2 regions of the Bradyrhizobium sp. USDA 372 genome follow, and region 2 is predicted to be linked to the other one. Evidence: riboswitches for the same ligand, from Rfam matches in the RefSeq annotation. Region 2 holds a riboswitch; the other holds the start of a gene.

Region 1 (3,498 bases), 310 kb from region 2:
CTCGCCGGAGTTCAACTACCCCAATCGCCTCGCCGCGCAGCTGCGGCGTCACTATCCGAGCGCCGACATCACGGTCGTCAATGCCGGCGTCGGCGGCGAGGATGCGCCCGAGATGATGAAGCGCCTGCAGACGCAGGTGATCGACGTGCATCCGGATCTCGTGATCTGGCAGGTCGGCACCAACGCCGTGCTGCGCAACCTCGATCCCGCCGATACGGCCAAGCTGGTCGAGGACGGCATCAGCCGCATTCAGGCCGCCGGCGGCACCGACATCGTGCTGGTCGACCCGCAATATTCGCCGGCCGTCAACCAGCGCAAGGAGAGCGCCGGCAAGATGATCAAGCTGCTCGGCAACGTCGCCGAGCTGCGCAAGGTCGGCATCTTCCCGCGCTTCGAGGTGATGCGCGACTGGCACGAGAACCAGTCGATCCCGGTCGAGAGCTTCGTCATCGCCGATGGCCTGCACATGAACGATTGGGGCTATGCCTGCTTCGCCCAGCTGCTCGGCGACGACATCATCCGCTCCGTCGGCCAGATCAAGCTCGGGGTGAACGTGCCGGCGGATGTGAGAACATATCGGCCGATGTGAGAGGTTATCGCCGTAGGGTGGGCAAAGGCGCGCAGCGCCGTGCCCACCATCTCGTCATTGTAGTCGAGAATGGTGGGCACGCTTCGCTTTGCCCACCCTACGAAGCTTTCCTCACGCCTTCTCCAGCGCCGCGGTGAGATCCTCGATCAGGTCATCGGCGTGCTCGAGCCCCGCCGAGAAGCGAATGAAACCCTCGCTGATGCCGAGCGCGGCGCGGTCTTCCGGCTTCAGGCGCTGATGCGTCGTGGTCGCCGGATGCGTGACGAGGCTCTTGGCGTCGCCGAGATTGTTCGAGATCTTGGCAAGCTTCAATTCGTTGAGCACGCGGAACGCCGCCGCCTTGCCGCCCTTCACCTCGAAGCCGACCAGCGTCGAGCCGCCGCGCATCTGCTTCTTCACCAGCGCCGCCTGCGGATGATCGGCGCGGCCGGGATAGACCAGCCGCGAGATCTTGGGATGGCTCGCCAGCACCTCGGCGATGCGCGCGGCCGTGTCGGTCTGCGCGCGCACGCGCACGCCGAGCGTCTCCAGGCCCTTGAGCAGGACCCAGGCATTGAACGGCGAGATCGACGGGCCGGTCTGGCGCATGAAATTGTGGATGTGCTCGGCGATGAAGGCTTCCGAGGACAGGATGATGCCGCCGAGACAGCGGCCCTGGCCGTCGATGTGCTTGGTCGCGGAGTAGACGACGACGTCGGCGCCGAGCGCGAGCGGGCTCTGCCAGATCGGCGTCGCAAACACGTTGTCGACGACGAGCCGCGCGCCGCCCTTGTGCGCGATCTCGGCGATCGAGGGAATGTCGAGCACATCGAGCGTCGGGTTGGTCGGGCTCTCCAGGAAGAACGTCTTGGTGTTGCGCTTCACCGCGCGCTGCCATTCATCGAGATTGGCACCGTCGACCAGCGTGGTCTCGATGCCATAGCGCGGCAGCAGGTCCTGGACGACGTAGAGGCACGAGCCGAACAGCGCGCGGGAGGCGACGACGTGATCGCCGGCCTTGAGCGGTGCCAGGATCGCGGTCGTCACCGCCGCCATGCCGGTTGCCGCCGAGCGCGCGGCCTCGGCGCCTTCGAGCTCGATCATGCGGCGCTCGAACATCGCAATGGTCGGGTTGGAATAGCGCGAATAGATGAAGCCGGGATCCTCGCCCTTGAACCGCGCCTCGCACTCCTCCGCGCTGGCGTAGACATAGCCTTGCGTCAGGAACAGCGCCTCCGACGTCTCGCCATATTGCGAGCGAAGGGTGCCGGAATGGACCAGGCGGGTTTCGGGGCGGTAAGTGGCAGACGACTTCGACATAGGACCCTCTCCGACATGACCGTCGAGGCGAAAACGGTCACAAAAAAACCGGCCTGGATATCTCCACGGGCCGGGATCACAGAGGTCCCCGGCCTGTTTAGCGACTTATTTAACGTGGCTGCAAGCCGGCCGGCTCAAATCACCACGGGATAAGTGATGCTCATATTCCGCAATGCCCTTTCCGTCAAGGCGTCCATCGGATAGCCGTAAAAGACTTGTATTTCCGGCATGTCCGGATGCGTTTGACCCTTGATGAGGACCCCCGGTTGACGTTCACGGTCGCCGCCGACGCCAATGGTATCCTGCCCGACCGCATGATCGCGGCGATGGCGGAAGAAGGTCTCATCCTGCCCGCCTACGACTTCGTCGAGAGCCAGATCCAGCCGGCGAGCCTCGATCTGCGTCTTGGCGACATCGCCTATCGCGTCCGTGCCAGCTTCCTCCCCGGGCCCGGCGCCACGGTGGCCGAGCGCATCGACGAGTTGAAGCTGCACGAGTTCAGCCTCGCCGACGGCGCGGTGCTCGAGACCAATTGCGTCTACATCGTGCCGCTGCTCGAAAGCCTCGCGCTGCCGCCGGAGATCGTCGCTGCCGCCAATCCGAAGAGCTCGACCGGCCGGCTCGACGTCTTCACCCGCGTGATCGCCGACGGCACCCGCCGCTTCGACATGATCGGCGCCGGTTATCACGGCCCGCTCTATGCCGAGATCAGTCCGAAGACGTTTCCGGTCTTGGTGCGCGAGGGCTCGCGCCTCAGCCAGGTGCGCTTTCGCACCGGCGATGCCATCCTCAATCCCGACGAGCTCGATGCGCTGCATGCTAGCGAGCGCCTCGTCGACATCGACGATGCGGACCTGTCCGGCGGCGTTGCCGTCTCGGTCGATCTGTCGGGCGAGAAGGCGAGCGGCTTCGTCGGCTACCGCGCCAAGCGCCACACCGGCGTCGTCGACGTCGACCGCCGCGCCGGCTACGCGGTGGAGGATTTCTGGGAGCCGATCTCGGCGCGCCCCGACGGCAGCCTGATCCTCGACCCCGGCGAGTTCTACATCCTCGCCTCCAAGGAAGCGGTGCAGGTGCCGCCCGACTACGCCGCGGAGATGGTGCCGTTCGATCCCCTGGTCGGCGAATTCCGCGTGCACTATGCCGGCTTCTTCGATCCCGGCTTCGGCTATGCCGGCGCTGGCGGGCAGGGCGCCCGCGCGGTGCTCGAAGTGCGCTCGCGCGAGGTGCCGTTTATCCTCGAGCACGGCCAGATCGTCGGCCGCCTCGTCTACGAGAAGATGCTGGCCCGCCCCGACGCCATGTACGGCCAGCGCATCGGTTCCAACTACCAGGCGCAAGGCCTCAAACTATCGAAGCATTTTCGGGTGTAGCTGCACACTCTACTGTCATGCCCCGGCTTGCCGACTTCGCTGAAGCTTCGCCGGCCGAGCACCCTCTGGCCCGGCGTAGCCTAGCGGAGCCGGGACCGGGGCATCCAGTACGCCGCGGCCTATCGCTCTATGACGGACGCCTCTGGGATACTGGATCGCCCGATCAAGTCGGGCGATGACACCGAATGTGTGTCACGATGCGCAAGACCAGCTACATGCGAGGTGGCGACATGACCG
Region 2 (3,498 bases):
CATGTTCCACACCCACCAGGGCAGGTTCAGCGGCACCGGGCGGCCGTAGAGATCGAGCGCGACCGAGCGCTCCATCTTGACGTTGATCTCGTCGCAGAGCTGCACGAAATCCTTGATGGTGCAGAAATGGATGTTGGCGGTGTCGTACCAGGTCGCCGGCAGATTCTCCGTGCGCGGCATGTGGCCGCCGATCAGGAGCTGGAGCCGCATCTTCCAGAAGCCGAAATTCGGGAACGAGACGATGGCGCGGCGGCCGATGCGCAGCAGATTCTCCAGCACGACCTTCGGCTGCCGCGTCGCCTGCAGCGTCTGCGACAGGATCACGTAGTCGAAGGCATCGTCGGGATAATTGACGAGATCGGTATCGGCATCACCCTGCACTACCGCGAGCCCCTTGGCGACGCAGCGGTTGACGCCTTCGCGGGACAGTTCGATGCCGCGGCCGTCGATGCCGCGGGTCTCCAGCAGCTGAAGCAGATCGCCGTCGCCGCAGCCGACGTCGAGCACCTTCGAGCCCGGCTTGACCATCTCGGCGACCAGCCGATGATCGGCGCGAAACTGGCCGGACGACGCAGTCGCAGCGCCGTTCAACGGCAGCACTTCCTGAACGGACATCGCTAGCGGTCCTCGAGGCTGAGCCCGCGGGCCTTGCCTGCCGATTGCAGGAAGGCGCGGGAGATGTCGAAAAATTCGGGCACGTCGAGCAGGAAGGCGTCATGGCCGCGATCGGTCTCGATCTCGGCGAACGACACCCGCGCGCTTGAGGCGTTCAGCGCGTGCACCAGCGCGCGCGATTCCGAGGTCGGGAACAGCCAGTCGCTGGTGAAGGAGACCACGCAGAAGCGGGTCTTGATGTCGGCGAAGGCCTTGGCCAGCACGCCGCCATGGTCGGCGGCGATGTCGAAATAGTCCATCGCCCGCGTCAGATAGAGATAGGAATTGGCGTCGAAGCGCTCGACAAAGGACGAACCCTGGTAACGCAGATAGGATTCCACCTGGAAGTCGGCGTCGAACGAGAAGGTCGGCAGCTCGCGGTCCTGCATGCGCCGGCCGAACTTGCGATGCAGCGCCGCGTCCGAGAGATAGGTGATGTGCGCCGCCATCCGCGCCACCGCGAGCCCGCGATGCGGGTGGATGCCACGATCGGCATAGCTGCCACCGTGCCAGTCGGGGTCGGCCATCACGGCCTGGCGGCCGAGCTCGTGGAAGGCGATGTTCTGCGCCGAGTGCCGCGTCGCGCAGGCGATCGCCAGCGCGGAGAACACGCGCTCCGGATAGGCCGCGGTCCATTGCAGCACCTGCATGCCGCCCATCGAGCCGCCGACGACCGCAAACAGCGTGTCGATGCCGAGTCGATCGATCAGCATCGCCTGCGCGCGCACCATGTCGGGGATGGTGATGACGGGGAAATCCAGGCCCCAGACCTTGTCTGTGGCGGGATTGATCGACGCCGGCCCGGTCGAGCCCATGCAGCCGCCGATCACGTTGGAGCAGATGATGAAGTAGTGCTTGGGATCGATGGGGCGGCCGGGGCCGACCAGCGTCTCCCACCAGCCCGGCTTGCCCGTGACGGGATGCACGTTGGCGACATGCTGGTCGCCGGTCAGCGCATGGCAGATCAGCACGGCATTGGAGCGATCGGCGTTAAGCTCGCCATAGGTCTGGTAGGCGATCTGGAACGGGGTGAGATCGACGCCGCAATCGAGCCGCAGCGGCTGCTCGGTGTCGAAATGCGCTATCAGCGAGCTTGGATGGTCCACCTCATGCGACCGCTCGTCGGCGCTGATCGCAGGACTTGGTATCGACTTGACGCTACCCATCTCGGACATCGACCTCGTTTGCGACTGGCTGCTCGAGCGCGCCGCTGACATCAGGCCATGAAAAACCCGGCCTGAACGATAGGTTCGGCCGGGATCGGAAGCGTCCCCGGCCTGTTTAGCGAGTTTTTTAACGTGGCTGCAAGCCGGCCGGCTCAAATGACCACGGAACGGGCAAAAGCTACCGTCTTGGGCGGTTTTCGTCAAGTCGCGGCCCGGATCGGCCCAATTCGCCTCAGTCGCGTCGTCCGCAAAGCACGTCATTTCTCTTTGCTTTCGCCGCCACGACTGCCTAATCAGGACATCCCCCATCGGAACGATCGACGACCAGACATGTCCCAACGCCCGCCCGCGCCACCATCGCTGCAGGAACTGCGCAAGGAGATCGACGCGATCGACGAGGGCATGCATCGCCTCCTCATGCAGCGCGGCGACATCATCGACCGGCTGATCCAGGTGAAGCAGACCCAGGAGGTCGGCTCGGCGTTCCGCCCCGCGCGCGAGGCTTCCATGATGCGCGAGATCGTGCAGCGTCATCGCGGCATCCTGCCGCTCGACACGGTCGAGAGCATCTGGCGCGTCATCATCTCGACCTTCACCTATGTGCAGGCGCCGTTCTCCGTGCATGCCGACATCTCGGTGAGCGAACCGGCGATGCGCGATTCCGTGCGCTTCCATTTCGGCTTCACCGTGCCTTACGTCGCGCATTTCAGCGCGCAGGCCGCGGTCGAGGCGGTGGCGAAATCCAAGGGCGACCTGGCGCTGGTCTCGGCGACCTCGAGCCGCACGCCGTGGTGGCTAGAGCTCGAAGCCGACGGCGCGCCCAAGATCATCGCACGGATGCCCTTCGTCGAGCGTGCCGACCATCCGGCCTCGCTGCCGGTGTTCGCGATCTCGCGCGTCGCCGACAGCGCCCTGGTGACAGAGGTCGAGACCTTCAGCGTGCGCGTCTCCGGATGGAACGCCGAGGTCGCCCGCGCGCTGTCGCCGCTCGCCGAGATCGTTGCGGTGCCCGATACCGCCTTCGACGGCGCGGCGCTGCTGGTCTCGGTCACCAGCGCGACCAGCATCGACAAAATCAGGGCTGCCCTGATCGAGGCGGGGGCCTCGGTTCGCTCTGTGGCCCTCGTCGGCAGCCACGCAACGCGCTATACGGTGCCCCCGACCGGGCCGAAATCGTAAATCGCGAGCCGCCCAGCCTATCCGGAGTCCAAGATGTCCCGCCCCGTGCCGAATCCCGGCATTCTCGATATTGCGCCCTACACGCCCGGCAAGAGCCCGGTGCCGGAGCCGGGCCGCAAGGTGTTCAAGCTCTCCGCCAACGAGACGCCGTTCGGGCCCTCGCCCAAGGCGATCGAGGCGTTCAAGCGCGTGGCGGACCATCTGGAAGACTATCCGGAAGGCACCTCGCGCGTGCTGCGCGAGGCGATCGGCCGCTCGTTCGGGCTCGACCCCAACCGCATCATCTGCGGCGCCGGCTCGGACGAGATCCTCAATCTGCTCGCGCACACCTATCTCAGCCAAGGCGACGAGGCGATCTCCACCACGCACGGCTTCCTGGTCTACCCGATCGCGACCATGGCGGTCGGCGCCAGGAACGTCATCGCCAAGGAGACCAACCTCACCGCCGACGTCGACGCCATCCTGAAGGCGGTGACGCCGAAGACGAAGCTGGTCTGGC

Evidence for each region. Region 2 has a riboswitch for S-adenosylmethionine ahead of metX (homoserine O-acetyltransferase MetX). Riboswitches for the same ligand answer to the same signal wherever they lie in the genome.
Region 1: linked by a shared signal. The riboswitch ahead of AB7M16_RS16825 (O-succinylhomoserine sulfhydrylase) and the one ahead of metX (homoserine O-acetyltransferase MetX) in region 2 are both predicted to bind S-adenosylmethionine.

The regions. Positions count from the first base shown of each region.
Region 1 covers NZ_JBRJHR010000001.1:3,537,324-3,540,821, reverse strand. The annotation lists gene AB7M16_RS16830 (SGNH/GDSL hydrolase family protein) at 1-589, shown strand, start outside; gene AB7M16_RS16825 (O-succinylhomoserine sulfhydrylase) at 701-1,888, opposite strand; SAM riboswitch at 1,965-2,044, opposite strand; gene AB7M16_RS16820 (2'-deoxycytidine 5'-triphosphate deaminase) at 2,125-3,261, shown strand; gene AB7M16_RS16815 (PAS domain-containing protein) at 3,492-3,498, shown strand, end outside.
Region 2 covers NZ_JBRJHR010000001.1:3,227,554-3,231,051, forward strand. The annotation lists gene metW (methionine biosynthesis protein MetW) at 1-615, opposite strand, end outside; gene metX (homoserine O-acetyltransferase MetX) at 618-1,820, opposite strand; SAM riboswitch at 1,915-1,994, opposite strand; gene AB7M16_RS15350 (chorismate mutase) at 2,151-2,999, shown strand; gene hisC (histidinol-phosphate transaminase) at 3,033-3,498, shown strand, end outside.